2 regions of the Kingella sp. SNUBH-2017 genome follow, and region 1 is predicted to be linked to the other one. Evidence: predicted binding sites of a transcription regulator. Region 1 holds the regulator's gene; the other holds the start of a gene.
The links. The regulator sigma-54, encoded in region 1, starts transcription at its own class of promoters, with help from an activator protein. The targets are predictions, from matches to a motif close to CTGGCACGCTTCATGCTT.

Region 1 (10,631 bases):
GCTGTGACAGGCGCGGCCGGCGTTTCAGGCTGCCCTTCGGCGCGGTAGGGTTCGGGCTGGCGTTCCAAACCCCACTCGAAGACCTGGTCTATCCACTGCACCGGATGGATTTCCAGCCCTTCTTTGACGTTTTGCGGGATTTCTTCCAAATCCTTCACATTGTCTTTGGGAATCAGCACATGCTTGATGCCGCCGCGCAGGGCGGCCAGCAGTTTTTCCTTCAAGCCGCCGATGGGCAGGACTTCGCCGCGCAGGGTGATTTCGCCGGTCATGGCTACGTCGGCGCGCACGGGGATGTTGGTCAGAGCGGACACCATCGCCAGCGTCATGGCGATGCCGGCGCTGGGGCCGTCTTTGGGTGTGGCGCCTTCGGGCACATGGACGTGCATGTCGTGCTTCTCGTAAAAGTCGGGCGCGATGCCGAGACTTTCGGCGCGGGAGCGCACAACCGTCCACGCGGCGCTGATCGATTCCTGCATCACGTCGCCCAGTTTGCCGGTGCGCACGATGTTGCCTTTGCCTTTGAGCGCGGCCGCTTCGATGGTCAAGAGTTCGCCGCCGACTTCTGTCCACGCCAGGCCGGTTACTTGGCCGATGCGGTTTTCGCTGGCGGAAACGCCGTAGTCGAAACGGCGCACGCCGAGAAAATCGTGCAGATTGGCGGCGCTAACGGTGATGGTTTGCGCTTTTTTGCTGCGCGAGCCGGTTTTCAGGCTGCCTTTGCGTTCGGTTTGGATCACGGCTTTGCGGCAGATTTTGGCGATTTCGCGGTCGAGCGAGCGCACACCGGCTTCACGGGTGTAGTAGCGCACGATGTCGCGCACCGCGCTTTCTTCCACTTTGAGCTCGCCTTCTTTCACGCCGTTGCGCTGCATCTGTTTGGGTACCAGATACTGCATGGCGATGCTGACTTTTTCGTCTTCGGTGTAGCCGGAAAGACGGATGATTTCCATGCGGTCGAGCAGGGCGGGCGGGATGTTCAGGCTGTTGGACGTGGCGATGAACATCACGTCGCTCAGATCGTAATCGACTTCGATGAAGTGATCGGCGAATTTGCTGTTTTGCTCGGGATCGAGCACTTCCAACAGCGCCGCAGCGGGGTCGCCGCGAAAATCGTTGCCGAGTTTGTCGATCTCGTCGAGCAGAAACAGCGGGTTTTTCACGCCGGCTTTAACCATGCTCTGCATGATTTTGCCGGGCATCGAGCCGATGTAGGTGCGGCGGTGGCCGCGGATTTCGCTCTCGTCGCGCACGCCGCCCAGCGCCATGCGCACGTATTTGCGGCCGGTGGCTTTGGCGATGGACTCGCCCAGCGAAGTCTTACCGACCCCGGGCGGACCGACCAGACACAGGATCGGGCCTTTGATTTTGTCGGTGCGTTTTTGCACGGCCAAATATTCCAAAATGCGCTCTTTGACCTTTTCCAGCCCGTAGTGGTCGGCATCCAGCACCAAATCGGCCTTGGCGATGTCTTTGCTGACGCGGGTTTTCTTTTTCCACGGCAATTCGACCAGCGTTTCGATGTAGTTGCGCACCACGGTGGCTTCGGCCGACATCGCCGGCATCATTTTCAGCTTTTTAAACTCGGACAGCGCTTTTTCTTCCGCTTCCTTAGGCATGCCGGCGGCGCGGATCTGTTTTTCCAGTGCTTCCATCTCGCCGCGCTCGTCTTCTTCGCCGAGCTCTTTCTGAATCGCCTTAATCTGTTCGTTCAGATAGTACTCGCGCTGGGATTTGTCCATCTGGCGTTTGACTTTGCCGCGGATGCGTTTTTCCACTTGCAGGATGTCCAGCTCGCCTTCGATCTGGCCGAGTAGGTATTCCATGCGCTCGGTGGCGTCGGCGGTGTCCAGAAGATGCTGGCGCTGTTCGAGTTTCAGCTGCAGATGGGCGGCGATGGTGTCGGCCAGGCGGCCGTTGTCGCTGATTTCCTGGATGGACGACAGCACTTCGCCGGGAATGCGTTTGTTGAGCTTGGCGAACTGGTCGAACTGCGCCAGCAGGGTGCGGCGCAGCGCTTCGCTGTCGGCGCCGGCGTGTTCGGTTTCGGCCACCGGCAGGATTTGGCTTTCGAAATGGCTGCCGTTGTCGTACACGCTGAGGGCGCGGGCGCGGAACATGCCTTCGACCAGCACTTTGACCGTGCCGTCGGGCAGCTTCAGCACCTGCACGATTTTGGCGATGGTGCCGGTGGCGTGCATATCATCGGGATTGGGCGTTTCGTCGTTGCCGTTGCGCTGGGCAAGCAGGAACACCGGCGTGTCGGCATCCATGGCGGCGTTGAGCGCGGCCACGGATTTTTCGCGGCCGACAAACAGCGGCAGCACCATGTGCGGGTAAACCACCATGTCGCGCAGCGGCAGGGTGGGCAGGGAATGGGTTTCCGGAGTGTGGGGTGTATAGGCCATCGGAGTCTCGTGATGTTCGGGTTTGTTCGGTGCCGGCAAAGAGCGTTTGCCCCTGCCGGCGGTTCGCCCTAAATAGGGCGGAAGGCGGCGGATTTCAAGCGGGGATGCTTGGGGAGATGGTATTTTGCGGTTTAGGGGGTTTTCAGGCTGCCTGAAAATGTGGGATTCGGATACTTTATACGGCAGCTTTCAGGCAGGTTTTCTTAGCTGGACAAATAGTTTGAAGCAGCCTGAAAACAACAGGGCGGCGGTGGTTTGATTCGGTTTTAATTTTAAGGATTTCCATTTCCGTCGGCAAAAAAACTTCAGGCAGCCTGAAACGCTTTTCAGGCTGCCTGAAAGGCAACGGGCTGCGGTGCTTAGCGCGGGCGGCCGCTGCGGCGTTTGGATTTGTTTTTCTGGCGCGCCATTTCCTGATTGGCAGCCTGTTTGCTGATGCGCTCGCTCAGGCGGCGTTCGGCTTCCTGTTCGGAGCAGTTCATTGCTTTGCTGGCGATGAAAACCGCGTCTTTGCGCGCCTGGCCGCCGGTGAAGTACATGCGGCGCAGGTCGGCGGGGTGGATTTTGCCGGCTTTGAGATCGATGTTGAAACGGGCGGCGCTGTCGATCAGTTTTTTCTGCTTCCAGTACATAAAGCCGGTGGCGCCGCCGACGGCGCCGGCAACCAGGCCGACGCCGCTTAAAAGCGCCCAATACCAGCTGGCGCCGAGCAGGTAGGCGACCATGGCAATAAAGGCGGCCATGGCAAACCAAACGATAAAGATGCGGGTTCTGTCCATAATGGGGTTCCTTGTTAAATCATGGTAAGGGCAGCCTGAAAACGGTTTTCAGGCTGCCAAACGGGTAATCAGCCGCTTGATTCCGTCCCAAGCGTCGCCGTCTTCGGCGCCTTTGATCTGGCGGTCGATGCGGGCGCATTCCTGCAGCGCGGCGGTAAGGCGGGCGGGGCTGATGCGGGCGGCGGCAGGCGGGGCGCTGTGCTGTTTGTCGCCCCACAGGCGCAATTCGTTGCGCACGCTCTGCACGCTGCGCCCCTGCTTGAGCGCGGCCGAGAGCCGGATCAGGGTGCGGATGTCTTCGCTGAGCGACCACAGCAGCAAAACCGGCTCTTCGCCTTCGGCCTGCAGGCCTTCGAGCAGTTGGGCGCTGCGGCGGATGTCGCCGCGCATCCAGGCCGATGAAAGCTGGAAAACGTCGAAACGGGCGACGTTGGCCACTGCGTTTTCCGCTTCGGCCAGCGTCAGCAGATGGCCTTTGGGGTAGAGCAGGGCGAGTTTGTCGATTTCCTGCGCTGCCGCCAGCAGATTGCCTTCCACGCGCGAAGCAAACAGCGACAGCGCTTCGCCGTCGATATCCAGATCGCGCGCGTTCAGGCGGCGGCGTATCCAGGCGGGCAGCTCGGCGGCGCCGACGGGCTTGGCTTCGTAAACCGTGCCGTTTTTGGCAAACGCGGCGAACCATTTGCTCTGCTGCTGGCTGCGTTCGAGCTTGGGCATCACGACAAGGGTAAGGGTGTCCGGCGGCGGGTTTTGCGCCAGCTCCAGCAGCACGTCACCGCCGTTTTTGCCGGGCTTGCCGTTGGGAACGTGAATTTCCAGCAGCTTCAAATCGGCAAACAGCCCGCTGCTGGCGGCGGCGCCGAGAATGTCTTTCCAGTTGAACTGCGAATCTTCGCTGCTGTAGCGCTCGCGGTTGAGATAGCCTTGTTCGCGGGCGGCGGCACGCAGGGCGTCGAGCGCTTCGATGCGCAGCAGGTCTTCTTCGCCGTGCAGCAGGTAAAGCGGCTTCAAAGGGGCGTTCAGGCTGCCTGAAAATGCCATGCTTGCCCCTATTCGGCACTCAGAAAGCGCAGGCGGTAAACAATCTGCTCGGCGGCATCGGCCTGCATTTCTTTCCACACGGTCTGCTCTTCTTCCTGCTTGCCCAACACCATGCTGTCGGCGTAGGGCAGGGTGCGGCGCACTTCGACTTCAATCGGCGCGCCCCACGGCTGGCCGTTGCGGTAGGCCTGCGCCGACACTTTCAGCGACAGCAGGTATTCGTTGAGCTTGGCGGCGCGGGTGATGGTGTAGATGTCTTTTTTGCTGTCGATATTGACGATTTCCAAATCCGCCTGCGCGTGGGCGGCGGCAACCGGCAGCGCATCGGCATGGCGCAGCGCGTCTTCCAGCGGCTGCTGCAGCGAGTTGCCGGCAACATGCCAGGCGCGTACCGGCAGCGAACCGCCCAGCAGGCGGCCTTTGGGTTGGAAGCCGCAGGCGGCCAGAAGCAGCGCGGCAAAGAGAGCGAAAATTCTGATGGTCATAAGTTTTGCAGGCGCTCGGGCGCCGGTTGTGCCGCGAAAGCGGCGGCGGTGTGTATTATAGCGGAAAGACTCTATAATTGCTGGTTTGGGTTGGAATGCGTTAACAAACGTTAGCACGATTGCGCGGCTTTCAGGCTGCCTGAAACGGAGAACATTATGGATTGGAACACGCTGGCGGAAATCGACCGCCGTCACATCTGGCACCCGTATGCCACCATCCCCAACCGCCTGCCGGTGTATCCGGTTGCGCGGGCGCAGGGCTGCACGCTCGAATTGGCCGACGGCCGCCGCCTGATCGACGGCATGTCTTCGTGGTGGGCGGCGCTGCACGGCTACAACCATCCGCGGCTCAACCGCGCTGCCGCCGCCCAGCTGGAAAACATGAGCCATGTGATGTTTGGCGGCCTGACCCACGAACCGGCGGTGCGGCTGACGCAGGCGCTGCTCGACATCCTGCCCGCGCCGCTGAACCGCGTGTTTTATACCGACAGCGGCTCGGTGGCGGTGGAAGTGGCGATGAAAATGGCGCTGCAGTACCAAAGAGCCGTCGGGCAGCCTGAAAGCCGCTGCCGCTTCGCCGCCGTGCGCGCCGGCTATCATGGCGACACCTGGCACGCGATGTCGGTGTGCGGCCCGGAAACCGGCATCCACAGCCTGTTTGCCGCCGGATTGCCGCTGCAGTATTTCCTGCCGCAGCCGGCCAGCCCCTTTCACGGCGAATGGCAGCCTGAAAGCATCGCGCCGCTGGCCGATCTGCTGGCGCAAAAGCACCACGAAATCGCCGGCCTGATACTCGAACCCATCGTGCAGGGCGCCGGCGGCATGTATTTCTACCACCCCGAATACCTGCGCCGCGCCCGCGAATTGTGCGACCATTACGGCGTGGCGCTGATATTCGACGAAATCGCCACCGGGTTTGGCCGTAGCGGCAAAATGTTTGCGCTCGAACACGCCGGCGTGGTGCCCGACATCATCACCCTGGGCAAGGGGCTGACCGGCGGCTATCTCACGCTGGCCGCCGCCGTCTGCCACGAGCGCATCGCCCAAGCCATCGACGAGAGCGACCATCCCTGGCTGATGCACGGCCCCACCTTTATGGCCAACCCGTTAGCCTGCGCGGTGGCCGCCGAAAGCCTGGCCATGCTGCGCGAAAGCCCGTGGCAAGAGCGGGTGGCGCAAATCGAAAGCATGATGCGCGACGGGCTGGCCGCCGCCGCCGGCTGGCGCTGCGTGCGCGAAGTGCGCGTGCTCGGCGCCATCGGCGTGCTGGAAATGCACGCGCCGGTGCCAACCGCCACCCTGCAGCCGCGGCTGGTCGATAAAGGCGTGTGGGTGCGCCCCTTCGGCAATATGGTTTACCTGATGCCGCCCTTTGTGATTTCCGCCGACGAATTGCAGTTTCTCGTCCGCCAGACGCTGGCGGCGGTTGCCGAAGAATACGGCGAAGAGTGGACGCCGGCAGCCTGAAAATATCCGCAGCGTTTTCAGGCTGCCCCAACACCAAGCAGCCTGAAAAACGCCTGCTATCCCTTTGTTGATTGCTTCCCCATCTTTTCAGACTGCTTTTTTTCAGGCAGCCTGAAAGGGCGAAAGCAGCCTGAAAACGGAATCCCGAATATGAATCCCAAGCCAAGCGTTTATTTTGTCAGCGGCATCGACACCGGCGTCGGCAAAACCGTCGCCACCGGCATTTACGCCCGCGAACTGGCGGCGCAGGGGCGGCGCGTCAGCACCCAGAAAGTGGTGCAGACCGGCTGCAGCGGCATCGCCGAAGACATACTCGTCCACCGCCTGCTGCAAAACCAGGGGCTCACCCGCCACGACCACAGCGGCGCCAGCTGCCCCTACGTTTTTTCCTACCCCTGCTCGCCGCATCTGGCCGCCGAACGCGAAGGCCGCGAAATCAGCCCCGTCCGCATCGACGCCGCCACCGCCCATATGCTGAAAGACTACGACACCATCCTGCTCGAAGGCGCCGGCGGCCTGATGGTGCCGCTCACCCGCAACCTGACTCTGCTCGACTTTGCCGCCGAGCGCGGCTACCCGCTGGTGCTGGTCAGCAACGGCCGGCTCGGCAGCATCAACCACACCCTGCTCAGCCTGCACGCCGCCCGCAGCGCCGGCCTGCCGGTGCAGCGCCTGATTTTCAACCGCTACCCCGAGACCGATGCCGCCATCACCGCCGAAACCGAACGCTATCTGCGCGACTACCTGCGCCGGCATTTCCCGCAGGCCGAATGGTCGGTGCTGGAACGCATCGGCAACTGATGCGGCAGCCTGAAAAGCGCGCGGCAAAAAGCAGCCTGAAAGCCCAGTTGGTGCTTTCAGGCTGCTTTGGCGTGCGGGTGTTTGAAAAGCGGAGACGGTTGGAATGGAAAGTGCGGCTGCTGTCCGAAGCGTAAAGACCGTGGCGGCAGGCAGCCTGAAAAGCGCTCCCAAGCCTTTCAGGCTGCCATTGCGGGCAAGGCAGCCTGAAAATCAGACCTGCAGCCAGAAAGTTACCGGCCCGTCGTTTTGCAGGCTGACCTGCATTTCGGCACCGAAGCGGCCGGTAGCGGTGGGCAGGCGCTCGGCGGCGCGGTGGTGAAAGCGCTGATAGAGGTGCTCGGCGCTCTGCGGTTCGGCGGCGGACGAAAAGCTCGGGCGCAGGCCTTTGGCAGTGTCGGCGGCGAGGGTGAACTGGGAAACCACCAGCAGGCTGCCGCCGGCCTGGCAGACGTTGAGGTTCATTTTGCCGTCTGCATCCGAGAACACGCGGTAGTTCAGCACTTTGTCGAGCAGTTTGTCGCAGCGCGCATCGTCGTCGCCGCGCTCGACGCCGAGCAAAACCAGCAGGCCGCGGCCGATTTCGCCGACGGTTTGGCCGCCGGTTTCGACTTTGGCACGGGCTACGCGTTGGATAAGGGCAATCATGGTTTTCTTTCGTGTTAGGTAAAAAGATGGCAATGCAAAAGGCAGCCTGAAAAGCGTTTCAGGCTGCCTTTGGGGGCGTTTATCTTACGTTGCGGCTTTTCTCTTTGTATTGGAGAACGGCGCGGTCGAGTTTGTCGGCCAAAACGTCAATGGCGGCGTACATGTTTTCCGGTTCCTGCGCTTCCACATGAAGGTCTTTGCCGGACAAATGGAGCTGGGCGGCGGCTTTGTGGCCGTTTTTTTCCTGCGACAGCGTAACGGTGGCGGAAATGATGCCGTCGCTGTGGCGCTGGATACGCTCCAATTTGTCTGCAACTCGGTTTCGCACGGCTTCGGTAACGTCGAAGTTCAAACCGGTGATTTTCAGATTCATGATGCTCACTCCTATACGGGGTTGAAGGCTGCCTGAAAGGGCAGAGGGAAATCAACTGTGTCGGCGGTGTTGCACGGGCGGGATGCCCAATTGTTCGCGGTATTTGGCCACGGTGCGGCGGGCAATGTCGATGCCCTGCTGGTGGAGGAACTTGTGCAGCATGCAGTCGGAGTAGGGTTTGCGTTTGTCTTCGTTATCGACAAGCTGGCTGATAACGGATTTGATGGCGTTGGCGCTCAGGCCTTCTTTGGTGTCGCCGCTGACTGCGTGGCTGAAGAAATAGCGTAACGCAAACAGCCCCTGCGGGCAAGCCAAATATTTGTTGCTGACGGCGCGGGAAATGGTGCTTTCGGCGAGATTCAGATGCTGGGCGCATTCTTTGAGCAGCATCGGCGCCAGCGCGATTTCGCCGAACTGGAAAAAGTCCTGCTGGCGCTCGACGATGTATTCGGCCACGCGCAGCACGGTGTTTTTGCGCTGGGCGAGCATGTCGATTTTCTGCTTGGCACCGATGATTTTTTCGCGCCAGGCGCTGTCGATGCCGTCGCTGTCGGCAAGCGCGTCGGACAATTCCTGGTTGATGCGGATTTGCGGGCCCGATTCGCGGTTGCTGAACGCCTGCCAGCCTTTGCCGTCGTTATGGACGAAAATATCGGGGCTGACGTAGGACACCGGTTCGCCGCTGGAAAAGCCGTAGGCGGGATAAGGATTCAGGCCGGTGATCATTTTGAGCGCGGCTTTGAGCACGCTGTCGCTGAACTCGGGCAGCAGCTTGCCCAGGCGGATGACGTTTTTGGGCTGGTTGGGCGTGAGCTTGTCCAAATGGTGCATAACGATATGCGAGGCGCAGCGGCGCGCCAGCGTAATCGGCAGGCGGGAGAGCTGGTGCAGCAGCGACTGCTGCAGGTTTTCGGTGGCGATGCCGGGCGGGTCGAAATTACGCAGGTGCTCGAGCGCGATTTCCAGATCTTCTTCGCTGAGCATCCATTCCAAAGGCGTGTTGTCGACGATTTCTTCGATGCTTTCGGTCAGATAGCCTTTTTCGTCGAGAAAATCGATCAGCACATGCACATGCGCCGCTTCCAGCTGCGTGAGCGGATGCTCGCTCACCTGCTTGTGCAGATAGGCGTAGAGGTCTTCTTCGTCGGCCAGATTTTCCCAGGCGCTTTCGCTGTCTTCCAAACTCACATTGCGCTGCGACACCGCCGCCGATACCAGCGGCGGCTCGTAGGGCAGCTCGCTCTCGCCGTCGCTCTCGACCTTTTCCAGCAGCGGATTGTCCAGCAGCCAGTCTTCCACTTCGCGCTCGATTTCCTGGCTCGACATCTGCAGCACGCGCAAAGACTGCTGCATGCTCTGGTTGAGCTGCTGGCTTTGTTTCAGCTTGAGTTGGAAGTTGTTTTCGCTCATGGTTTCAAACGGCTTCAGTAATCGAAGTTTTCGCCCAAATACACCGCGCGCACCTGCTCGTCGGCCACCAGTTCTTCCGGTTTGCCCGAGGCGAGCACCGTGCCTTCGCTGATGATGTAGGCACGGTCGCAGATGCGTAGGGTTTCGCGCACGTTGTGGTCGGTAATCAGCACGCCGATACCGCGCTCTTTCAAAAAGGCGATGATTTTCTGGATGTCGATCACCGCAATCGGATCGACGCCGGCAAAGGGTTCGTCCAGCAGGATAAAGCGCGGCTGCATCGCCAGCACGCGGGCGATTTCCACCCGCCGCCGCTCGCCGCCCGAGAGCGCGGGCGCCGGACTGGCGCGCAGGCGGCCGATGTTGAGGTCTTCAAGCAGCTTTTCCAGACGGCGGTCGATTTCGGCCTTGTCTTTCAGATTGATTTCCAAAATGGCGCGGATGTTCTGCTCCACCGTCATCTTGCGGAAAATCGACGCTTCCTGCGGCAGATAGCCGATACCGGCGCGGGCGCGCTCGTAAATCGGGCGGTGGCGCAGCTCGACGCCGTCGAGCGTGATGCTGCCGGCATCGGCGGCAATCAGGCCGACAATCATGTAAAAACTGGTGGTTTTGCCCGCGCCGTTGGGGCCGAGCAGGCCGACCACTTCGCCGCTGGCGATGTCCAAAGAAAAATCTTTGACCACGCGGCGTTTTTTAAACGATTTCTGCAAACCGGCAACGTGCAAAACGGAAGGGGAAGATGAAGTCATAAAGTTTACTGGAAGCAAGATGGCGCAGAGCCGCCAACAGGGCGGCGGCAGGGATGAGGAAATTATACCGACAATATCCGCGCCTTCCAAAACCGCGTCGCCGCCGTTTTCAGGCAGTCTGAAACGCAAAACGGCAGGATTTTGTTCTAGTTATTTGAATCAAAAGGAAAGAGTTGGCAAGCAGCCTGAAAAAACCCCACCGCCCGTGTGCGGTGCAAAGGGCGGATTTGCCACAACGGCAACCAAAAGCAGCCTGAAAAACAGGCATAAGTAACAAATTTACTGCTCAATCTGAGAAACGGGGCACTAAGTAACAAATTTACTGCTGAAAATTTATTTTTCAGAGAAATAATCCTGAATAAACTTTATCTTGTTAGCCTTACTCATGCCGTGATGGCACTCCAAATGCCGCTTTAATCCGGCAAATGCGCCATCAAGCAGATTGGTGGTGTTTGGGATGCTCAAATCGG
Region 2 (19,169 bases), on a different contig from region 1:
GAAAAAAACAGTCTGGCATATCAGGGTGTGCTTGGCAAAAATATGCACGAATTTTGCTTGTAAATATTTATCCATTTAAATTCTGAGATGTTTCAGCAGGCAGCTATTGCGCAACTTGTTTTGCGCAAGATTTTTTGTAATAATTTACAAAATTTTAAGAAAGTAAACAGACGTCATATTTACACTATGCTATGCCGTCATTCGTATTACCCATCCGCAAAATAAATCCGCCCGCAATGCGTTAAGCTTGCTTGCGTAATTTTTGGATGGGCATCGATTTGTTTGCTTGCCATTTTGCCGGTCTGAAAACACGTTTCTATCGAACGAAAGGAAATCCATGAGTGAGAATGCCGCGCCCAAAACCGATTACACCGGTTTAAAACGGTACCAGGGGATGATTATCTCCATTGGTATCTTCGTTGTATTGCTGGCGGGGTTGTTGATTTATGCCAGCAACATTTCCAGCGAGATTGAAGAAGACTCCATTCAAAGTTACGTTGCCGCCGAAATGGGTAACGCGTATGGCGAACTGCTGGAAAACATCCAACTGCTCAAGCTCAATACCCATCAAGACCCGAAAAGCCCCCTAGTGCAAGGCGCATTAAAACGCGCCAAAGAATCGCAGGACGTTTTTTCGCGTTCGCTGCAAGCTACGGCTGCAGGCGGCAATTATGTTTCCATTGACGGCAAGCAGTATCTGGTAGATGCCTCTGATAAAGGTGAGAAAAAAGCCTTGCTGGCAGAGATGACGAAAAAATGGAAAGATTCCAAACTCATCGTAGATGCATATCTCAAAAAAGCCGAAGACCCCACTGCCGATGCTTCGCTGGTTGATACTGCGTTATTGAATTTGCAAAACAACAACGCCCGCTTTGCCGAAATCACTAATTTCTTGCTGGCAGACAAACGCGCCAAATTGGAACAACGTGCCACCCAATTAAAAAACGTAGAGATTTTTGGTATTGTGGGTGCGGTGTTGTACCTTGCTCTGTTCTTGAGCTACTTCATCCGTAAATTGCTCACCGCCGACAAATTGGCGGATGAAGCGAAAAAAGAAACCACCGAGATTATGGATACGGTAACCACCGGTCTGTTTCTGGTGGACAAAAACCTGACCATCGGTTCGCAATACTCCAAGCAGCTTGAAACGCTTATCGGCCAGAAAGGCGTGGGCGGTAAAAACTTGCTCGATGTGTTGGCCAGCTTCATCAATACTTCCGACCTGAATACCGCCAACGACTTTATCGGCCAGCTCTATAATGCGCGTACCAAAGAGCGCCTGATCGCCTCGCTCAATCCCCTGATCCGCCAAAAAGTGAATATCGACGAGAAAGAGCGCTTTTTGGACTTCAATTTCCGCCGCGTTTATCACGGTAAGGACATTGCCCGCGTGTTGGTAAACGTGGAAGACGTAACCGATGCCGTGCTTTTGGAACAGAAAATGGAGCAGGAGCGCGAGCAAAACGACGTGCAGCTGGAAATGCTCAGCACCATTTTGCAGGCCGACCGCGATTCTCTGAACGACTTTATCAGCAATACCAACCGCCACATCCAAAGCATCAATACCGTGCTCAAATCACAAGGCGAAGACAATGCCTCGCTGCATGGTAAGGTGGACGCCATTTACCGCGAAGTGCACAGCATGAAAGGCGAATCGTCCGCGCTGAAATTAAGCGGCTTTACCAATATGGCGGAAAACTTCGAGGCCAACCTGAACCGTCTGAAGCAGACACCCAAGCTGTCGGGTGAAAACTTCCTCGGCTTGGCGGTGCAGTTGGAAGAATTGATCCGCCTGAACCACACCATTGAAGATTTGCTGGCGAAAATCGGCAGCAATGCGCCTATCGTCTTAAATGGCAACGAAGCGGCTCCGGCTCCGCGCAGCAATAACAGCCGTTACGCTATGTTTGTTGCCGACATCGCCAAGCGCAACCACAAAGAAGCCGCCTTTACCTACAGCGGCTTGGAAAGCACCGGCAGCGATACGGTGGACGGCGTAATCGGCGAAATCGCCATCCAACTGCTGCGCAATGCGGTGGTGCACGGTATCGAAACGCCGGACGTTCGCAACAAGCGCGGCAAACTGCCCGTCGGCCACGTCCACATGAGCCTGCAGGAGCAGGGTGACAAATTCCTGCTGACTGTTGAAGACGACGGCAACGGCATCGATTACGATGCCATCGCGCAAAAAGCGGTGAATCTGGGCAAATACACTTTGGACGAAGTCGCCAAATTGGACAAACGGAAGCTGGTTTCCCTGTTGTTCAGCCCCGGTTTCTCCACTACCGACAAGAGCACCGAAGATGCCGGCAGGGGCGTCGGCCTGGACATTATCAAAGACCGCGTGGTTTCACTAAAAGGAACGGTAAACGTCACCAGCCGCCCACAGGGTTATACCCGCTTCAGCTTTACCCTGCCAAAGAATTGAGAGAAGGATTTAAACCATGGCAAAACGCATTATGATTGTTGATGACTCCAACGTTATCCGCAATCGCATTTCACGCGGCTCAAGCACGATGGATTTCGAAGTGGTAGCATCGGCATCCAACGGCGAAGAGGCCGTCGCGCTGTATCGCCAGCACCGCCCCGATGTGGTTACGATGGACTTGACCATGCCGAAAATGGACGGCTTGGAATGCATCTACCAGATTACCAGCATGGATGAAGACGCCAATATCCTGGTGATATCCGCCCTGTCGGACAAGGCGACCGGCATCAAAGCCCTGCAGCTTGGCGCGCGCGGTTTTCTTTACAAACCGTTTTCCGACGAAGATTTGTTCCATGCGCTAGAAGAAATGCTGGAAGAGTAATTTCAGGCTGCCTGCACGCGGTGCTTGTGCAGGCAGCCTGAAACATCCCGATTCGAAAAGTAAGGTTAGAAAATGAAAGAAGAAAAGTTACAGGTATTTATCGACGGCGTGCAAAAATACTTCGCCCAAATGATTATCGGCGAAGAATTGGTGGTCGGCACCCCTTATCTGATTGAAAACAAAATTCCTTCGGCTAAAGACTTTACCGGCGTGATTGCCATTTCCGGCAAAAACCAAGGCGTGGTCTATTTCACGGCGCCGCGGGAATTGCTCGAACGCCTGCTGGTGCTGATCGGCGAAAAAGACACCAGTGAAGCCCTGATGGTCGATCTGGTGGGCGAAGTGGCCAACACCATCGCCGGTAATGCCCGCAGCGAATTTGGCGAAGAGTTTGAGATTTCCGTGCCCATCGTCCTGCGCGGCGCGCCCGATGAAATCCTGCTGCCGCGCAAAGACCGTTCATTCGTTATCCCGATTACCTGGCGCAACCGCAGCGCCGCCATCGTCATCAGCCTGCGCAAATAGTTTCAGGCTGCCCTAACCGTTTTTTTAATTACACAGTAGAGAGAGAACCATAATGATTTCATTACGGCGTTTTATGTCCTTGGTGGTAATGTTTTCTTTGGCGGCCTGCGGCGGCTCCGGCAGCGGTGGCAGCAGCAAAGCGCAAAGCGCATCTGAAGCTGGAAATTTTGTGCAGGATACCCGCCCAGTGCAAAACGTATTTTTCGAGGCCGGCGGCTTTGCGCCCTTTGTGATGGCGGATGCCGACAACCGCCCATCCGGCTTCGGTATCGATATTGTTACCGCCATCGGTGACAAACAAGGCTTTCAAGTAAACTTCGTTCCCCACCCGTTTGTGGGTATGCTGGAAGATTTAGGTAATGGTGCAGACATCGCGGTTGCCGCAATTTCAATTACCGACGAGCGTAAAACTATCGTTGATTTTACCAACTCACACTTTGAAACATCACAGGGTCTGATTGTGCCTGAAAACAGCCCGATTACTTCATTGAACGACGTAAAAGGCAGAAAGATTGCTACAGTAGTCGGCACAGTGGGGGAGTCTACCTTGGCTAAACTGCAGGCCGGCAACGGTACTGTGGTTCAAAGCCCGTCTGTGTGGGAGGCAGTCCGCCAAGTGATGCTTAAAGAAGCTGATGGTGCATTCGCCGACTTGGGTCCTTTGTACTATTACTCCAATAACTACAAAGAACAAAAGCTGCGTGTAGTAAGCGACAACACCTTGCCTAAAGAACATTATGCTTTGGCAGTGAAAAAAGGTAATACCGAACTGCTCAACAAGCTCAACCGCGGTTTGGAGCAAATCAAGGCCGACGGCACCTACGATAAGATCTATCAGAAATGGTTCTCGACCGAAGCCCAAAGCGCTTCGGCACCGACACCGACATCGAACAGATAACCGGCCGCCAAAGTTTTCAGGCTGCTTCAAGAAATTGAAGCAGCCTGAAATTTATCCGTCCGGCCAAACGCTGCGGTGGCAGAGTGCCCGCTGCCCCGCTGCCCCGCTGCCGTATGGGGTTGATAACGAACGTGCCGTTTTTCAGGCTGCCTGTAAAGGCAAAGCAGCCTGAAAACCATCTGCAGTTTTATTTACCCGCTTCCTGCCGCGCTCCGTCGCGCAAATCGGTCAGTTCCGTTCCTGCCCAATAGTCGTAGAGAAACTGGCGGCGGCGGTTTAACAGGGCAAAGCCCCACGGCAGTATCCACCAGCACAACGCGGCGGCGGCGGCAGGTTTGGGCGGGATGCCGGCGCGGCGCAGGGCGGCGTAGGCGGCCAGCGGCAGCGCCACCAGCAGCGCGGCGGCGGCGGCGAAGCGGCGGCGATAATGGCCCGGCGTCGGCCGGCCGCCGGCGGTGTCGGCCAGGCCGATGCGCCACACCCGCATCGGCAGGGTCTGGCCTTCGCGCAGCCAGTTGAGTTTGAAGTAGTACCACCAGCCGGCCAGCAGCAGCAGGCCGGTCAGCGGTACGGTTAAGGCGGTGGCGGCGGGGAGCAGGCGCACAATCAGGGTGTTGGCGATGCCCGCAGCCAAGCCGGCAACGGCGCTGACGGCGCCGACCAGCAGGGCTTCGTAAAGCAGCGCAGCAAAGCGGCGCATCAGAGGGGCGGGGCGGTTCATGATACTGGGGTGGGAAAGGTTGGACAAAACCGCCTGCAGGCAGCCTGAAAAGGAGAAAACCGGTTTTCAGGCTGCCTGCAGGCTTTTTGCTTTAAGCGGCATCGTCTTTGACGCGGGTGGCCATCAGGGTGTGCAGCCGGCGTTTGTCGGCGCGGGCGACGGTAAACAGCAGGCTGCCGATTTGCGCTTTTTCGCCGCGGCCGGGCAGGTGGCCGAGTTCTTCGATCAGCAGACCGCCGATGGTGTCGGCTTCTTCGCTGCTCAAATCGGTGCCGAAAAAGGCGTTGATGTCGGCAATTTCGGTGGCGGCTTTGATGCGCCAGCGTTCGGCGGAAACGGGAAAAATATTGTCGGCGCTTTCGTCTTCGTCGAACTCGTCTTCGATTTTGCCGACGATTTGTTCGATCAGGTCTTCAAAGGTCAAAAGACCGCTGATGCCGCCGTATTCGTCCACCACGATCACCATATGGTTGCGCTGCTGCTGCAGCTCGGTGAGCAGGGCGTGCAGGCTTTTGCTCTCAGGTACGAACACGGCGGGGCGCAGGATGTTTTCCAGCCGGAAATGCTCGGGATTCAAAGTGTATTTGAGCAGGTCTTTGGCATGCAGGATGCCGAGCACGTGGTCTTTGTCATCGGCGATGACCGGAAAGCGCGAATGGGCGGTTTCAACGGCATAACCGATGATGCGCTCGATGCTGTCGGTGGTTTTGATGACGTCCATGCGCGCGCGGCTGACCATCGCGTCGCGCACGCTCATGCTGCTGAAGCGCAGCACGTTTTCCAGTTGCTGCAGGGTGTCGGCGCCGATGGTTTGCTCGCGGCGCGCCTGCTGCAGCATCTGCAGAATGTCTTCGGCGCGGGCTTCGCGGCGGTGGTGGCCGAAACGGCGGCGCAGGCGCTCGAACAGGCTTTCCGGTTTGCCGGCGGTATCCATCAGTCGCGCTCCTGTGCGTAAGGGTCGGGATAGCCCATTTGGGCGAGCAGACGGGTTTCCAGCGCTTCCATGTCTTCGGCTTCGGCGTCGTCGATATGGTCGTAACCCATCAGATGCAGGGTGCCGTGTACCGCCAGATGGGCGCAATGCTGGGTCAGGGTTTTGCCCTGCTCGGCGGCTTCGCGGGCGACGACTTGCGGGCAGATCAGTAAATCGCCGCGCAAGATGCCGTCGTCTTCCGGCGGCAGGATTTCACCTTCGTTCAGCGCAAAGCTGAGAACATTAGTGGCGTAGTCTTTGCCGCGGTAGTCGCGGTTATAGGCGCGGGCTTCGGCTTCGTCCAAGAGCAGCAGGCCGATTTCGGCGCGGGCGCCGTCGTGCTTGAGCGCCTGCCAGATCCAGCGGCGCCACTGCTGCGCGGCAGGCAGGCCGGGAAAGCCCGAGCGGTCTTCGCTGTGCAGCCGGAAACGCTGCTGCCAGATGCGGTAAAAGGGATATTGTTTGGCTTTTTTCATGGTTGGTTTGGGGCGCGGGGAACCGGGTTTCGCACCGTGGAAAAAACGGCTTTCAGGCTGCCTTCGGATGTTTTCAGGCAGCCGAAAAGATTAAAAAGCGGCTTCGCCGAGCAGCTGTTCGCGGGTCAGCAGAAAGACGAAACCGTCGCCGCCGCTGGTGTCGAGCCAGACAAAGGGCAGCTCGGGAAAGGCGGCTTCGAGCGCTTCACGGTTGTGGCCGATTTCCACCAGCAGCACGCCGCGCGGTTTGAGCAGGGCGGCGGCCTGGTCGAGAATGCGTCGCACCGCGTCCAGCCCGTCTTCGCCGCTGCCCAGCGCGATTTCCGGCTCGCACAGGTATTCTTCGGGCAAATCGGCCACCGATTCGGCATCGACATAGGGCGGGTTGGAGACAATCAGATCGTAAGCACCGTCCAGCCCCTCAAACAAATCGGTGTGAATCAGCTTGATGCGCTCTTCCAGCCCGTAGCGCTCGACATTGATTGCCGCCACTTCCAGCGCGTCCAGGCTGATATCGGCGGCGTCGATTTGCGCGGCAGGATAATGGTGCGCCATCTGCACCGCCAGACAGCCGCTGCCGGTGCACAAATCGAGCGCGCGGTGCACCAGCTCTTCGTGTTCCAGCCACGGCAGCAGCGGTTCGCCCAAGAGTTCGCTGATAAACGAGCGCGGCACCAGCACCCGTTCGTCCACATAAAAATCAAACTCGCCCTGCCACGCTTCATTGGTGATGTAGGCGGCGGGGATGCGCTCGAGCACGCGGCGCGCCAGCACCGCCAGCACCGCCTCGCGCTCCTGCGGCAAAAGTTCGGCATCCAGATAAGGCTCGAGCGTATCGGGCGGCAGGTGCAGCGTGTGCAGAATCAGATAGGCGGCCTCGTCGTAGGCATTGTCGCTGCCGTGGCCGAAAAACAGCCCGGCCTGATAAAAACGGCTGACGGCAAAGCGCAGCAGGTCGCGCACGGTTTTCAGGCTGCCTGCGGCGGCAAACAGTTCCTGCATTTGGGCGGTGGGGTCGGTGGTCATGGCCGGCGGCTCCGTGGAAAAACGGGCGATTATAGGGAATGTTCGCCGCATCCGCCACACGGCGGCAGCTGCAGCCTGAAACGCCCGCAGCAGCGCTTTCAGGCTGCCGGTATGACGGCGCCGGCCGGATTGTATATAATGCCGCGCATTCGGCCGCGTGCCGGACGGTTCATTCAACCCCATCAACCCGATGAAAAGGATATACGGATTATGAAACACAACCGCACTCTGCTTGCCGGCGCACTGGCCGCCGTTTTCGCCCTTGCCGCCTGCCAGCAGCAGGTTCAGAATAACGCTGCTTCCGGCGCTGCCGCTCCGGCTCCTGCCGCTTCTGGCGCTGCACCTGCCGCCTCTGGTGCCGCCGCCCCCGCCGGCTTGGATACCGAAGCCAAACAGGTCAGCTATCTGATCGGCTACGAGCTGGGCAAATCGCCGGTGGTGGCCGAGCTCAAAAGTAACGGCGTCGAAATCGACACCAAAGTCCTGGCCGAAGCCATCGCCGAGAGCCTGGACGGCAAACCTTCCAAAATCAGCGAACAGCAGGCGCAGCAGCTTTCCGAGTCTCTGAGCAAGAAAGCTGCCGAAGTAGCCGAGAAAAAAGCCGGTGAAGCCAAAGCCGCCGGCGAGAAATTCCTGGCTGAAAACAAAGGCAAAGAAGGCGTGCAGACCACCGCTTCCGGCCTGCAGTACAAAGTCAACAAAGAAGGCAGCGGCGCCCAGGCCGCCAAAGGCGACGTGGTATCCGTGGAATACGAAGGCCGCCTGACCAACGGCGAAGTGTTCGACACCAACAAAGGCCAGGACGCCTTTGCCGTGCCGCTGGTGGACAACACCGTAATCCAAGGCTGGATCGAAGGCCTGCAGCTGATGAAAGAAGGCGGCGAATACACCCTCTACATCCCCGCCAACCTGGCCTACGGCGAGCGCGCCCCCAGCCCGAAAATCCCCGCCAATTCCGTGTTGGTGTTCGACATCAAAGTCAACAAAGTGGAAAAAGGCGCGGCGAAAAAACTGCTGCAAGGCATGCAGCAACAGCAGTAAACCGCCCAAACCGGCAAGCAAAAACGCCCGCGAGTTTCGCGGGCGTTTTTGCGTTTTCAGGCCGCCTGTTCCGTATCAAAAAGCAGCCTGAAAGCCGCCGGTGGGCGGATTTTCCCTTGCCGGCCGTTTTCAGGCTGCCAAGCGGAAGCAAAAAAAGCAGCCTGAAAGCAGAAAACCGCTTTTCAGGCTGCCTGCGGGGCTTACCAGCCTTTGTGCCGGATCAGGCTGTCGATCTGCTGCTGGGCTTCGGAGCGCAGACCTTGGTTCAGAAGGGCGCTGAGGCTGTCGTCTTCGGGGGTGTAGTCCACCAGTTTGGGGGCTTTGACTACGTCGCGGGCGACGCTGTAAACGTTGCCGTAGCCGTCGATCAGGCCGGCTTTTTGGGCTTCGATGCCGGTGTAGATGCGACCGCTGAAGAGATCGGGGTTTTCGGCTTCTTTGAGGCGTTTGCTGCGGCCTTCGCGCACGGCTTTGATGAATTCGTTGTGGATCTGGTCGAGCATCTGCTGCCAGATGGCCTGCTGCTGCGGGGTTTCGGGCACGAAGGGGTCACCCATGTCTTTGTTGCTGCCGGCGATGTGGACGCGGCGCTTGATGCCGAGTTTGTCGATCAGGCCGGTCAGATCGAAGCTGCTGCCGATAACGCCGATGCTGCCGACCAAGCTGGACGGATCGGCATAGATTTTGTCGGCGGCGGCGGCGATGTAGTAGCAGCCTGAAGCGCAAACGTCTTCGGCAACGACGTAAACGGGAATATTCGGATGCTCGGCTTTCAGGCGGCGGATTTCGGCATAGGCGATATTGGAAACGACGGGCGAGCCGCCGGGGCTGTTGGCGCGGATGATGATGGCTTTGGCTTTATTGTTGGCATAGGCCGCTTCCATGCCTTTGCGCAGCATTTCCACCTGGTCTTTGTGCGGATTGCCGCCGATTTGGCCTTCAAGGCGGACAACGGCGGTGTGCTCGCTGCGGGCGGCGGCAAAGGCGGAGTCTTCGCGGTTTTGGCCTTTGCCGAATACCAGCGCCAGCACCAATAGGAAAACGCCGAGCTTGATAAAGCGCCAGATGTTGCGCCACAGGCGCTCGCGGCGCTGTTCGTGGTAGGCGGCGAGCAGTACGCGGTTTAGGGTGTTTTGTTCCCAGCTGCCGCTTGCTGCTTCTTCGGGGTTCATCGGCTTGCCGTCGGGGCGGTTGATGCGGTAGTTCATTGTCGTTTCTCGCTGCTTGGAAAAGGCGCATTGTATAGCGAAAACGCGCTTTTTGGGTTTTCAGGCTGCCTGTGCGCGGCAGGGTAAACGTGCAGGCAGCCTGAAAGGCGCGGCATAGCCCGCTGGCGGCTTTCGCTATACAATGCGCCGTTTTTCCCACAACGGAGCGCACCATGAGGTTTTTATCGGTGCTGGCCGCCTATCTGGTGCTGGCCGATTTGCTTTTCGGACTGGTCGGCAACGTGAAATCGGCACTGCTGCCGTCCGCCGCGCCGCTGCCCAAAGACGGGCTGCCGGTGTCGCCCGAATTTGCTTTCGGCTGGCTGCAGGTGCTGGCCAACGGCGGCATGGCGCTGGTGGTGGGTTTGGCTTTGCTGTCGGTGCTGGCGCAGTCGCGCTCGGCGGCACGCGGGCGGATGCTGGTGGTAAACGGCTGGCGGCAGACGGCATTGCTGATTGTGGCGGTGTTTGCCGCACCGGCGCTGTGGCAGTGGCTGTGGGCGTTTGCCGACTTCGCACAGGGGCGGCTGACAGTATCTTTTGCCGACCCGCGCTATCTGGCAGTCGCTATCTGCCAGCCGTGGCTGCTGCTGCTGGCTTATTCCGCCTGGCGCGGCCAGCGCCGTTTGCGCCGCGCTGCCGTCGAAATGCCGCCGGTGGTTGTGCCGCCTGTCGAGCCGCTGGAATAGGGCGTTTGCGGCGCAGATATTTTTCAGGCTGCCTGAAAGCAATCAGGCAGCCTGAAAACCGAAAAGGAAGCACAATGAACATTACCGTATTGGCCGTCGGCAGCAAAATGCCGCGCTGGGTGGACGAAGCGGTGGCCGAATACGCCAAGCGCTTCGGCCGCGACATCCGCTATACGCTCAAAGAAATCAAGCCGCAAAAGCGCGGCGGCGGCATCGGCGCCGAGCAGGGCATGGCGGCGGAAGAAAAGCGCATACTCGAAGCGCTGCCGGAAAACGCGCTGCTGGTGGCGCTGGACGAGCGCGGCGAAGCGCCGACTTCATTGCAGCTGGCGCAGCATCTGAAAAACTGGCAGCAAAACGGCGAACACGTCTGCTTTGTCATCGGCGGCGCCGACGGCATGAGCGACGCGCTCAAATCCCGCGCCCGCCTGCTGCTGCGCCTGTCCAGCCTGACCCTGCCGCACGGCATGGTGCGCGTGCTGCTTACCGAGCAGCTCTACCGCGCGGTGTCGATACTCAACAACCATCCCTACCACCGCGAATAGGCAGCATAAAAAGCAGCCTGAAAAGTTTTCAGGCTGCTTTTGCCGTTGTTTGAGCAACAAAAAACCCGCCGTATCGGGCGGGTTTTTGCAAACGGGGCAAACAATTAAGCCAGCGCTTTCACTTTGGCAGCCAAACGGCTTTTGTGGCGGGCGGCTTTGTTTTTGTGGAACACGCCTTTGTCGGCAATGCGGTCGATCACTTTAACAGACTGGCGGTAAACTTCTTCGGCAGCGGCTTTGTCGCCGGCTGCAACGGCTTTCAACACTTTTTTCACCGCGCTGCGGAAGGCGGTGCGCAGGCTGGCGTTGTGGGCACGGTGTTTCACGGACTGACGGGCGCGCTTGCGGGCTTGTGCGCTATTGGCCATAAGTTCTTACTCCTAAATACAGGGTTTAATGGTTTAATAAAAACGCGGCATTCTAAACATCCGCCTGCACATTGGCAAGCAGTTTGTCGTTTTTCCCGCGCGCTCGGCCGCTTGCGCGGGCAAAAGCGGCGTCAGGCGCAACACAAAAGCGCCCGCAGGCAGCCTGAAAACGCAAATCCGTTATTAAGAAAGTGCAAAATACTGCTAGAATCCGCCGTTTTATCTTAACGCCGCCGCGTGCCGAGTTGCCATGTCCTACCAGCAAGCCACCGTTCCCGTTCCCGAAAAGCTCGCCGAAGCCTTCTCCGATGCCCTGATGGAGCAGGGTGCGCTGTGCAGCACCATTGAAGACGCCTACGCCGGCACCGAGCAGGAACAGCCGATTTTCGGCGAGCCGGGCATGCCCGCGCAGCAGGTGTGGCAGCAAAGCCAGGTAACGGCGCTGTTTGATACCGCCGCCGATCCTGCCGCCGCGCTGGCCGCCGCCGCCGAACAAATCGGCATTGCCCTGCCCGAGTGGCGGCTCGAAGAGCTGGAAGAGCAAGACTGGGTGCGGCTCACCCAGTCGCAGTTCGACCCCATCCAAATTTCCCCGCGTCTGTGGATTACCCCCACCTGGCACGATTCGCCCGACCCGGAAGCGCTGAACCTGCGCCTGGATCCCGGCCTGGCTTTCGGCACCGGCAGCCATCCCACCACCCGCCTGTGCCTGCGCTGGCTCGACCAAAACCTGGCCGGCGGCGAGCGTGTGCTCGATTACGGCTGCGGCTCCGGCATTCTCGCCATTGCCGCGCTCAAGCTCGGCGCCGGCGAAGCAGCGGGTGTCGATATCGACCCGCAGGCCGTGAAAGCCGCCCGCGCCAATGCCGGGCAAAACGCCGTTCAGGCTGCCTTCGGCACGCCGGACGAGCTGCCCGAAGGCGAACAATACGACATCGTACTGGCCAACATCCTGGCCAATCCGCTGCGGATGCTCGGCAGCATGCTGGCGCAGCGCACCAAAAGCGGCGGCCGCATCGTCCTTTCCGGTATTTTGCAGGAGCAGGCCGAAGAATTGAACGCGGTTTACGCCGAATGGTTCGACATGCAGCCGGCCGTCTGCGACGAAGGCTGGGTGTGCCTCAGCGGCCGCAAGCGATAACAACAGGCTTTAAGCGCTATGAACGAAATCAAAATCAACTGTCCGGATTGCGGCAAGCCGCAAAGCTACAGCCGCGTAACCCTGGTCAAAACCCAGGGGCATGTGGTCTGTAAAGACTGCCATCATATGTTCCGCGTGCTCAAGCAAACCGGCAAAAGCAATAAAGCAGTAGAGACCGTGGCCGTGCCCTCTGAGGCCGCCCAAGCCGGCAAAGCCGCGCCCAAGCAGCCTGAAAAAGCGAATCCGGCCGCCCGAGGCAAGCCGGCCGCCGGCAAAAACGCAGCGGCCAGAGAATACCGCATCCCCAAAGCCCAGCCGGCCGCCAAAGCCGCGCCACAAGCCAAGCGCACCGAGTTTGCCGAAGTGGAAAGCGCGCCGTTTGCCTTCAATCTGCTCGAGCGCGAAGAGCAAACCGCCAACGTGCCGCAGCTGCTGCCGGCGGAAAACGGCACCCGCATGCAGGCGCGCACCCCGCAGGGCGAGAACATCACCATCCATACCGACAATCTGGTGTTCACGCTGGTAGGTGATCCCGCCGCCCCGCAGCCGCTCTCGCCCGCCGTGCCCAACCAGCCGCCATCCCCGCCCGCCCTGCCGCCGGCTGCCACCCACGAAATCAACTGGACCATTGCCACCATCGCCGCTTTGATTGTGCTGATTCTCCAGCTCTTCTATCTGATGATGATGTTCCCCTAAACATTAAAGCCAAAAGCAGCCTGAAAAGCCCCGAAACTCTTTTCAGGCTGCTTTTCCATTATGAAGATGCGCCAAAGCGCTGCCATTACCATTGGTGTAATGGCGTTCAGCCCAAAAATATTCCCCCGCTTTTATTCACAACTACCGGTCTTTTGCCATGAATCCTGTCCGCCGTTACTTTATCCTGCTTGTTTTCTTCACTCTGCTGTTTATCGCCTTGGTGGCTGCCGGCAGCTATCTGCTGGCCGCCGGCAGCCGCCAATTCGGCGTAGCCGCCTTTGTGTTTTCCTTTGCCGCCGCCTTCGCCCAAATCGCCTGTTTGGCACTTTATCTGCGCGCCCGAGCCATCGCACAGGCGCAAAACGCTCGCCCGCCGCAATCAAAATGACAAAAAACGGCAGACTGCTGCCGCAAACGCACCATGCCCGCCGCATTTTTTCGGCAGTCTAAAAATATTTTCAGAGTATTTTTTCATTTTTATTCATTCACTTATTTATTTTTTGGCAAAACTGGCACCGCAAAAGCTTAATACCTTGCAAGCAAAGATACTTGCCGAAACCAACCCGCAGCACCGCACGGCAAGATATTCATTCACATAGGTGCTGTATTTTTATCTGGAGATAAAACATGAAAGCAATCCAAAAAGGTTTCACCCTGATCGAACTGATGATCGTAATCGCCATTATCGGTATTTTGGCCGCCATCGCCCTGCCGGCTTACCAAGACTACATCGCTCGTTCGCAAGCTACTGAGGGCTTTAAAGCTACTTCTGGTATCCAGTCTGATATTGCCGCTATTTATGCTGATACCAATACGCTGCCTGATAGCACCGCTGAGCCGCTGAAAACTGCAGTAACAGAACTGGGTGGTAAATATTTTGCCAAGGGTAGTGCGACTGTGGCTGCTGGCGTAATCACCGTCCCCTTCAATGCTGGTGCTAACAGCGGTAAGACCTTGGTTATCACTCCTACTGCTAATGCCGCCAACGGTCAGATTACTAAGTGGACTTGTGCTGGTACTATTGAAAAATCCCGTCTGCCTTCTTCTTGCCAATAATTGGTTAGAAGGTGTGTGATTAAAGAAGCCCTGCCTAAGCAGGGCTTCTTTTCCAAATCAAGAATCTATTTATTAAAGAGAATAATGATGAAAAACATACACAGGATGAGCCGTGGTTTTACCCTGATTGAACTGATGATTGTAATTGCTATTGTTGGGATTTTGGCAGCGCTTGCTCTGCCTTCTTATCAGGATTATGTTGCCCGTGCTCAAGCGCTGGAAGCAATAAAATCTGTGGAGGGATTAAAAACCGATATCGGTGCCTATTATTGGCAAACGGGAGTGTTTCCTGTTGCGGGAAATCCTGTTATGAGTGCTGCAGGGGCGCTTAAAGGAAAGTATTTTTCTGCTGGCGGAGTGCAAGTACAGCCGAATAACGGTATTATCGTTGCAACCTTTGATAAAGGTGCCAATTCTGGTAAAACCGTAGTCATGGTTCCAACTCCAAATCCGAATAATCGACAGATCATTACTTGGCGGTGTGAAGGAACCGTAGGAAAGACTCGTTTGCCGAGTACTTGTCAGTGATATAGCAATACTTTTGTAATTAGGGAGTGTAATGAAATTCAGATTCAAGGTGGCTGGAATCCATTTATTGTGTTCTGGTTTGGTTGCCTTGTGCGGACTGTATTTAGTCTTCAATGTCTGGCATCCGGATCCACTGCAAAAAGCAGTGGGCGTTACCCGTATTTTCTTGATAATGCTGGGTATTGATGTGGTGTTGGGTCCTTTACTCACTCTGATTGTTGCCAGCAGTAAAGAGAAAAAAACGTTAAAATTTGACTTACTTGTAATTTTAATTATTCAGTTTTCTGCTTATCTTTACGGCATGTATAGCATTGCTATTAGTCGGCCAGTATATTTAGCATTTGATAAAGTAAGATTCGAAATAGTGCAGGCAGATACGGTTTCTCGCGATTCTGCTAAGGTCATACTTCCGGAGTACCAAAATAACCCATGGTTTTCTCCGCAGTGGCTTGCCGTTCGTCCTTATAAAGATGTAGCTGAGCAAAACGAGCGCACTTTTCTTGAACTCCAAGAAGGTATCAGTCCTGCTATGCAGGCTGATCTCTATCAGCCGATAGACGGTGGCACATGGCGTGAAATAAAAAAAACACAGCACACTTTGGATGAGCTGGAAAAATACAACGACACACAACAAGTCAAGCAAATTCTCGCCACTCACCCTGAGGCTGACAGCTACCAGCCGCTGAAAGCGCCGGCGGTGGATATGGCGGTTTTGCTGGATAGCAAGCAGGAGAAAATCATTGCCATCGTTGATTTGCGCCCATGGTAATGATGGTGGCACGGCATAACGGATATTTGGTACCGGAAGCGGTATGGCAAATATCCGTTTTTGCTGTTTGCGCGTTTCAGGCAGCCTGAAAGACGTTTCAACGTAAAAAACGCTATACTGCGCCCTTTTTTCAGTAGTGTTTTGTTTTCAGGCTGCCTGAAAAACTGTTTGGGAATATTTGAATGAACTTCCACGCCGATTGGTTTCCCGCTTCGCTCTTGTGGGCGGCGGCTGTGTTGTGGCTGGCGCTCTTGGCGGCAACGGCTAAGCCGGCGCTGCGTGCTGTTCGGTCGTCACCGCAATCGGCGGTGCTGGCCGCGGCTGCGGCAGGGTTTGCCTGGCTACTGCGGATCGATATCCAGGCCGGGCATATGGCGGGGATGGATTACCATTTCCTCGGCTTGAATCTGGTGTGCCTGATGGTGGGTGCGCCGGCGGCTTTTTGGATCGGCTCGGCCTGGGCGCTGCTGTATGCGCTGCTGCAACCCGAGCATGCGATGCTTGCGGCGCTGCCTTTGAATGTGTTGGCGGTGGTGCTGCCGGCCTGCGTGGTGAGCGTGGCCGTGCGCCGCTGGGGTGAGCGGGCTTTACCCAAGCATTTGTTTATCTATATTTTTATTTTTGGTTTTGTTGCCGCTGTGTTGGGCATGCTGCTGGCCGGCACGCTGGTTACGCTCTCTTTGCTGTGGGCGGGCGTGTTTCCCGCTGCGGTGTTGCGCGAATCGGTGTATCCAGTGTTTTTCCTGATTTCGTGGGGCGAAGGATTCTTAAACGGCATCTTTACCGCCGTATTCGTTTCGTTGCTGCCGCAGGTGCTGAAAACGTTTGACGACGCGCGCTATCTCGGCGGCGGACCGCAGATTTGGAAATAATGCCTTTTTCAGGCTGCCTTTGCGATAATAGGCAGCCTGAAAACCTGTTGAGGACTGTGTTTATGTATCTTCCCCATAAAAAGCGGCCGTGGCTGCCGTGGCTGGCCGGGTTCGCGCTGATTGCCGCGCTGGTGCTGTTTTTCCACCTGCTGCGCGATATCCTGATGCCTTTTATCATTGCCGCGGTGCTGGCCTATATTCTGAATCCATTGGTGAGCCGGATTGAAAAGCACGGCATCAAGCGGGGTAGGGCGGCGATGTGGGTGATGCTGTTTGGTTTTTTTGTGCTGACGGCGCTTTTGCTGGTGATTGTGCCGATGCTGGCGGGGCAGATTCAGAAGATTGTGTTGCTCATTCCACAGATGGCCGATTATGTGCAGCACACCGCGCTGCCGTGGTTAAACGGCCATCTGGGGCAGCATCTGACTTTGGATGCCGACACCATTTCTACTTGGGTGCGCAATAACGCGCAAAACATCAGCCGGCAACTGCAGCAGGCGATGCCCATGCTGCTGCAGCGCGGCTCGTCGCTGGCTGTCGGCCTAAGCAATCTGGTGCTGCTGCCGCTGCTGCTGTATTACTTTTTGCTCGATTGGGCGCGCTGGGAGGACGGTATCCGCAAAATGGTGCCGCGCCGCTATCTGGCCGCCTATAACCGCGTCGGCGGCAATATCGATAAAGTGCTGGGCGCCTTTTTGCGCGGGCAGCTGCTGGTAATGCTGATTATGGGGCTGCTTTACGGGCTGGGGCTGATGCTTACCGGTTTGGAATCCGGCTTTGCCATCGGTATGGTGGCGGGACTGCTGGTGTTTGTGCCGTATTTGGGCGCGTTCACCGGCCTGCTTCTGGCCACTTTGGCGGCGCTGCTGCAATTCGGTTCGTGGCACGGCTTGCTGACGGTGTGGAGCGTGTTTGCCGTCGGTCAGTTTTTGGAGAGTTTCTTTATCACGCCGAAAATCGTTGGCGACCGCATCGGTTTGTCGCCGTTTTGGGTAATTTTTTCTTTGATGGCTTTCGGCCAGATGATGGGCTTTGCCGGCCTGCTACTCGCGCTGCCGCTGGCCGCGGTGTCGATGGTGCTGCTGCAGGAAGCCAGCAGCCACTACTGGCGCAGCAGTTTCTACCGCAGTAGCCAGTAGGCAGCCTGAAAAGCCGGAACCGGCGCCCGCATGATTCGGCGGATGCCGGTTTTTGGTTTCAGGCTGCCTAAACGGGCAGAACGAATGCGATGCAGATTAAAGCCGAATCAAAACAGGCAGCCTGAAATTCAGGCTGCCTGTTTGCTTTACTAAGGGATTAGCGTTTGTCTTCGGCAACGAAGTCGCGGCGCGGGGAGCCAGTGTAGAGCTGGCGCGGGCGGCCGATTTTCTGGCCTTCGCTGATCATTTCGTGCCAGTGCGAAATCCAGCCGACAGTGCGGGCGAGGGCGAAGATAACGGTAAACATGGACACGGGGATGCCGAGCGCGGAAAGTACGATGCCGGAGTAGAAATCGACGTTCGGATACAGTTTTTTCTCGATGAAGTAGGGATCGCTCAGGGCGATGCGTTCCAGCTCCATCGCCAGTTTGAAGCGCGGATCATCGTGCAGGCCGAGTTCGTTCAGCACTTCGTCGCAGGTCTGCTTCATGATGGCGGCGCGCGGATCCATATTGCGGTACACGCGGTGGCCGAAGCCCATCAGGCGGTATTTCTTGGCTTTGACGCCTTCCATAAAGGAGGCTACGTTGGAAACGTCGCCGATTTCGGCCAGCATGTTGAGCACGGCTTCGTTGGCGCCGCCGTGGGACGGACCCCACAAGCTGGCGATGCCAGCGGCGATGCAGGCGAAGGGGTTGGCGCCGGAAGAGCCGGCCAGACGCACGGTGGAGGTGGAGGCGTTTTGCTCGTGGTCGGCGTGCAGGATGAAGATGCGGTCGAGCGCGCGTACCAGAACGGGGTTGGGTTCGTAGGCTTCGCAGGGGGTGGCAAACATCATGTGCATGAAGTTTGCGGTGTAGGAGAGGTCATTGCGCGGGAAATTGAAGGGCAAGCCGTTGGAATAACGGTAGCACATGGCAGCAATGGTGGGGATTTTGGAAATCAGGCGGTAGATGGCGACCTTGCGGTGTTCGGGATCGGCGATTTCCAGGCTGTCCTGATAGAAGGCGGACAGGGCGCCGACTACGCCGACCATCATAGCCATGGGGTGGGCGTCGCGGCGGAAACCGCGGAAGAACCAAGTAAGCTGTTCGTGCACCATGGTATGGCGGGTAACGGTGTTGACGAAGGCTTTTTTCTGTTCTTTGGTGGGGAGCTCGCCGTAAATCAGCAGATAGCAGACTTCGAGATAGTCGCTGTGTTCGGCAAGCTGCTCGATGGGGTAGCCGCGATAGTAGAGCAGGCCTTTGTCGCCGTCGATAAAGGTGATTTTGGATTCGCAGCTGGCGGTGGACACAAACCCGGGATCGAGGGTGAACATGTTGGTGCTTTGCTTCAGCGCACGGATGTCGATGACATCGTTGCCTAATGTGCCTTGCAGTACCGGCAGTTCGATGGTGTCAAAGCCTGCGCCTTGCAGTTTTACGGTGTTGGACATCTCTTGCTCCTTATAGGTTTTTTACTTGGAAGGGAACAGGCAGCCTGAAAGCGGAAAAGACTTTACGACTGCCTGATTTTTTCCAGCAGCGGCTCGAATTCGGGGCGCTCGGGTTTCTGGTGTTGGTTGACCAGGGCAAGGAACTCTTGGTCGGGCAAATCCAGAATTTCCACAAACACGGCGAGTTCGTCGTCGCTGAGGTGCTGGAATCGGGTAGCCATGAAGCGGCCGAGCAGGATATCGAGCTCGA

Region 2: a site for sigma-54 is predicted at 13,627-13,644, ahead of OP500_RS00805 (pilin). Genes of this name have one in related genera too.

What each region holds. Positions count from the first base shown of each region.
Region 1 covers NZ_JAPHVK010000014.1:46-10,676, reverse strand. Annotated here, with positions in the region: gene lon (endopeptidase La) at 1-2,408, opposite strand, end outside; gene OP500_RS10065 (NfeD family protein) at 2,768-3,187, opposite strand; gene holA (DNA polymerase III subunit delta) at 3,236-4,228, opposite strand; gene OP500_RS10055 (LPS-assembly lipoprotein LptE) at 4,237-4,713, opposite strand; gene bioA (adenosylmethionine--8-amino-7-oxononanoate transaminase) at 4,870-6,180, shown strand; gene bioD (dethiobiotin synthase) at 6,331-6,981, shown strand; gene dtd (D-aminoacyl-tRNA deacylase) at 7,192-7,626, opposite strand; gene hpf (ribosome hibernation-promoting factor, HPF/YfiA family) at 7,706-7,999, opposite strand; gene rpoN (RNA polymerase factor sigma-54) at 8,051-9,409, opposite strand; gene lptB (LPS export ABC transporter ATP-binding protein) at 9,424-10,161, opposite strand; gene OP500_RS10020 (hypothetical protein) at 10,070-10,435, shown strand; partial or broken gene OP500_RS10015 (hypothetical protein) at 10,495-10,631, opposite strand, start outside.
Region 2 covers NZ_JAPHVK010000001.1:156,310-175,478, forward strand. Annotated here, with positions in the region: gene OP500_RS00725 (ATP-binding protein) at 338-2,428, shown strand; gene OP500_RS00730 (response regulator) at 2,445-2,810, shown strand; gene OP500_RS00735 (chemotaxis protein CheX) at 2,883-3,335, shown strand; gene OP500_RS00740 (substrate-binding periplasmic protein) at 3,409-4,233, shown strand; gene OP500_RS00745 (RDD family protein) at 4,421-4,954, opposite strand; gene OP500_RS00750 (HlyC/CorC family transporter) at 5,046-5,888, opposite strand; gene ybeY (rRNA maturation RNase YbeY) at 5,888-6,403, opposite strand; gene prmB (50S ribosomal protein L3 N(5)-glutamine methyltransferase) at 6,494-7,429, opposite strand; gene OP500_RS00765 (FKBP-type peptidyl-prolyl cis-trans isomerase) at 7,640-8,470, shown strand; gene OP500_RS00770 (S49 family peptidase) at 8,671-9,678, opposite strand; gene OP500_RS00775 (hypothetical protein) at 9,852-10,367, shown strand; gene rlmH (23S rRNA (pseudouridine(1915)-N(3))-methyltransferase RlmH) at 10,442-10,912, shown strand; gene rpsT (30S ribosomal protein S20) at 11,017-11,280, opposite strand; gene prmA (50S ribosomal protein L11 methyltransferase) at 11,531-12,421, shown strand; gene OP500_RS00795 (hypothetical protein) at 12,440-13,117, shown strand; gene OP500_RS00800 (NGO_0222 family membrane protein) at 13,275-13,505, shown strand; gene OP500_RS00805 (pilin) at 13,745-14,173, shown strand; gene OP500_RS00810 (pilin) at 14,189-14,701, shown strand; gene tfpZ (TfpX/TfpZ family type IV pilin accessory protein) at 14,733-15,470, shown strand; gene OP500_RS00820 (energy-coupling factor ABC transporter permease) at 15,653-16,342, shown strand; gene OP500_RS00825 (AI-2E family transporter) at 16,405-17,481, shown strand; gene gltA (citrate synthase) at 17,639-18,919, opposite strand; gene OP500_RS00835 (FAD assembly factor SdhE) at 18,982-19,169, opposite strand, start outside.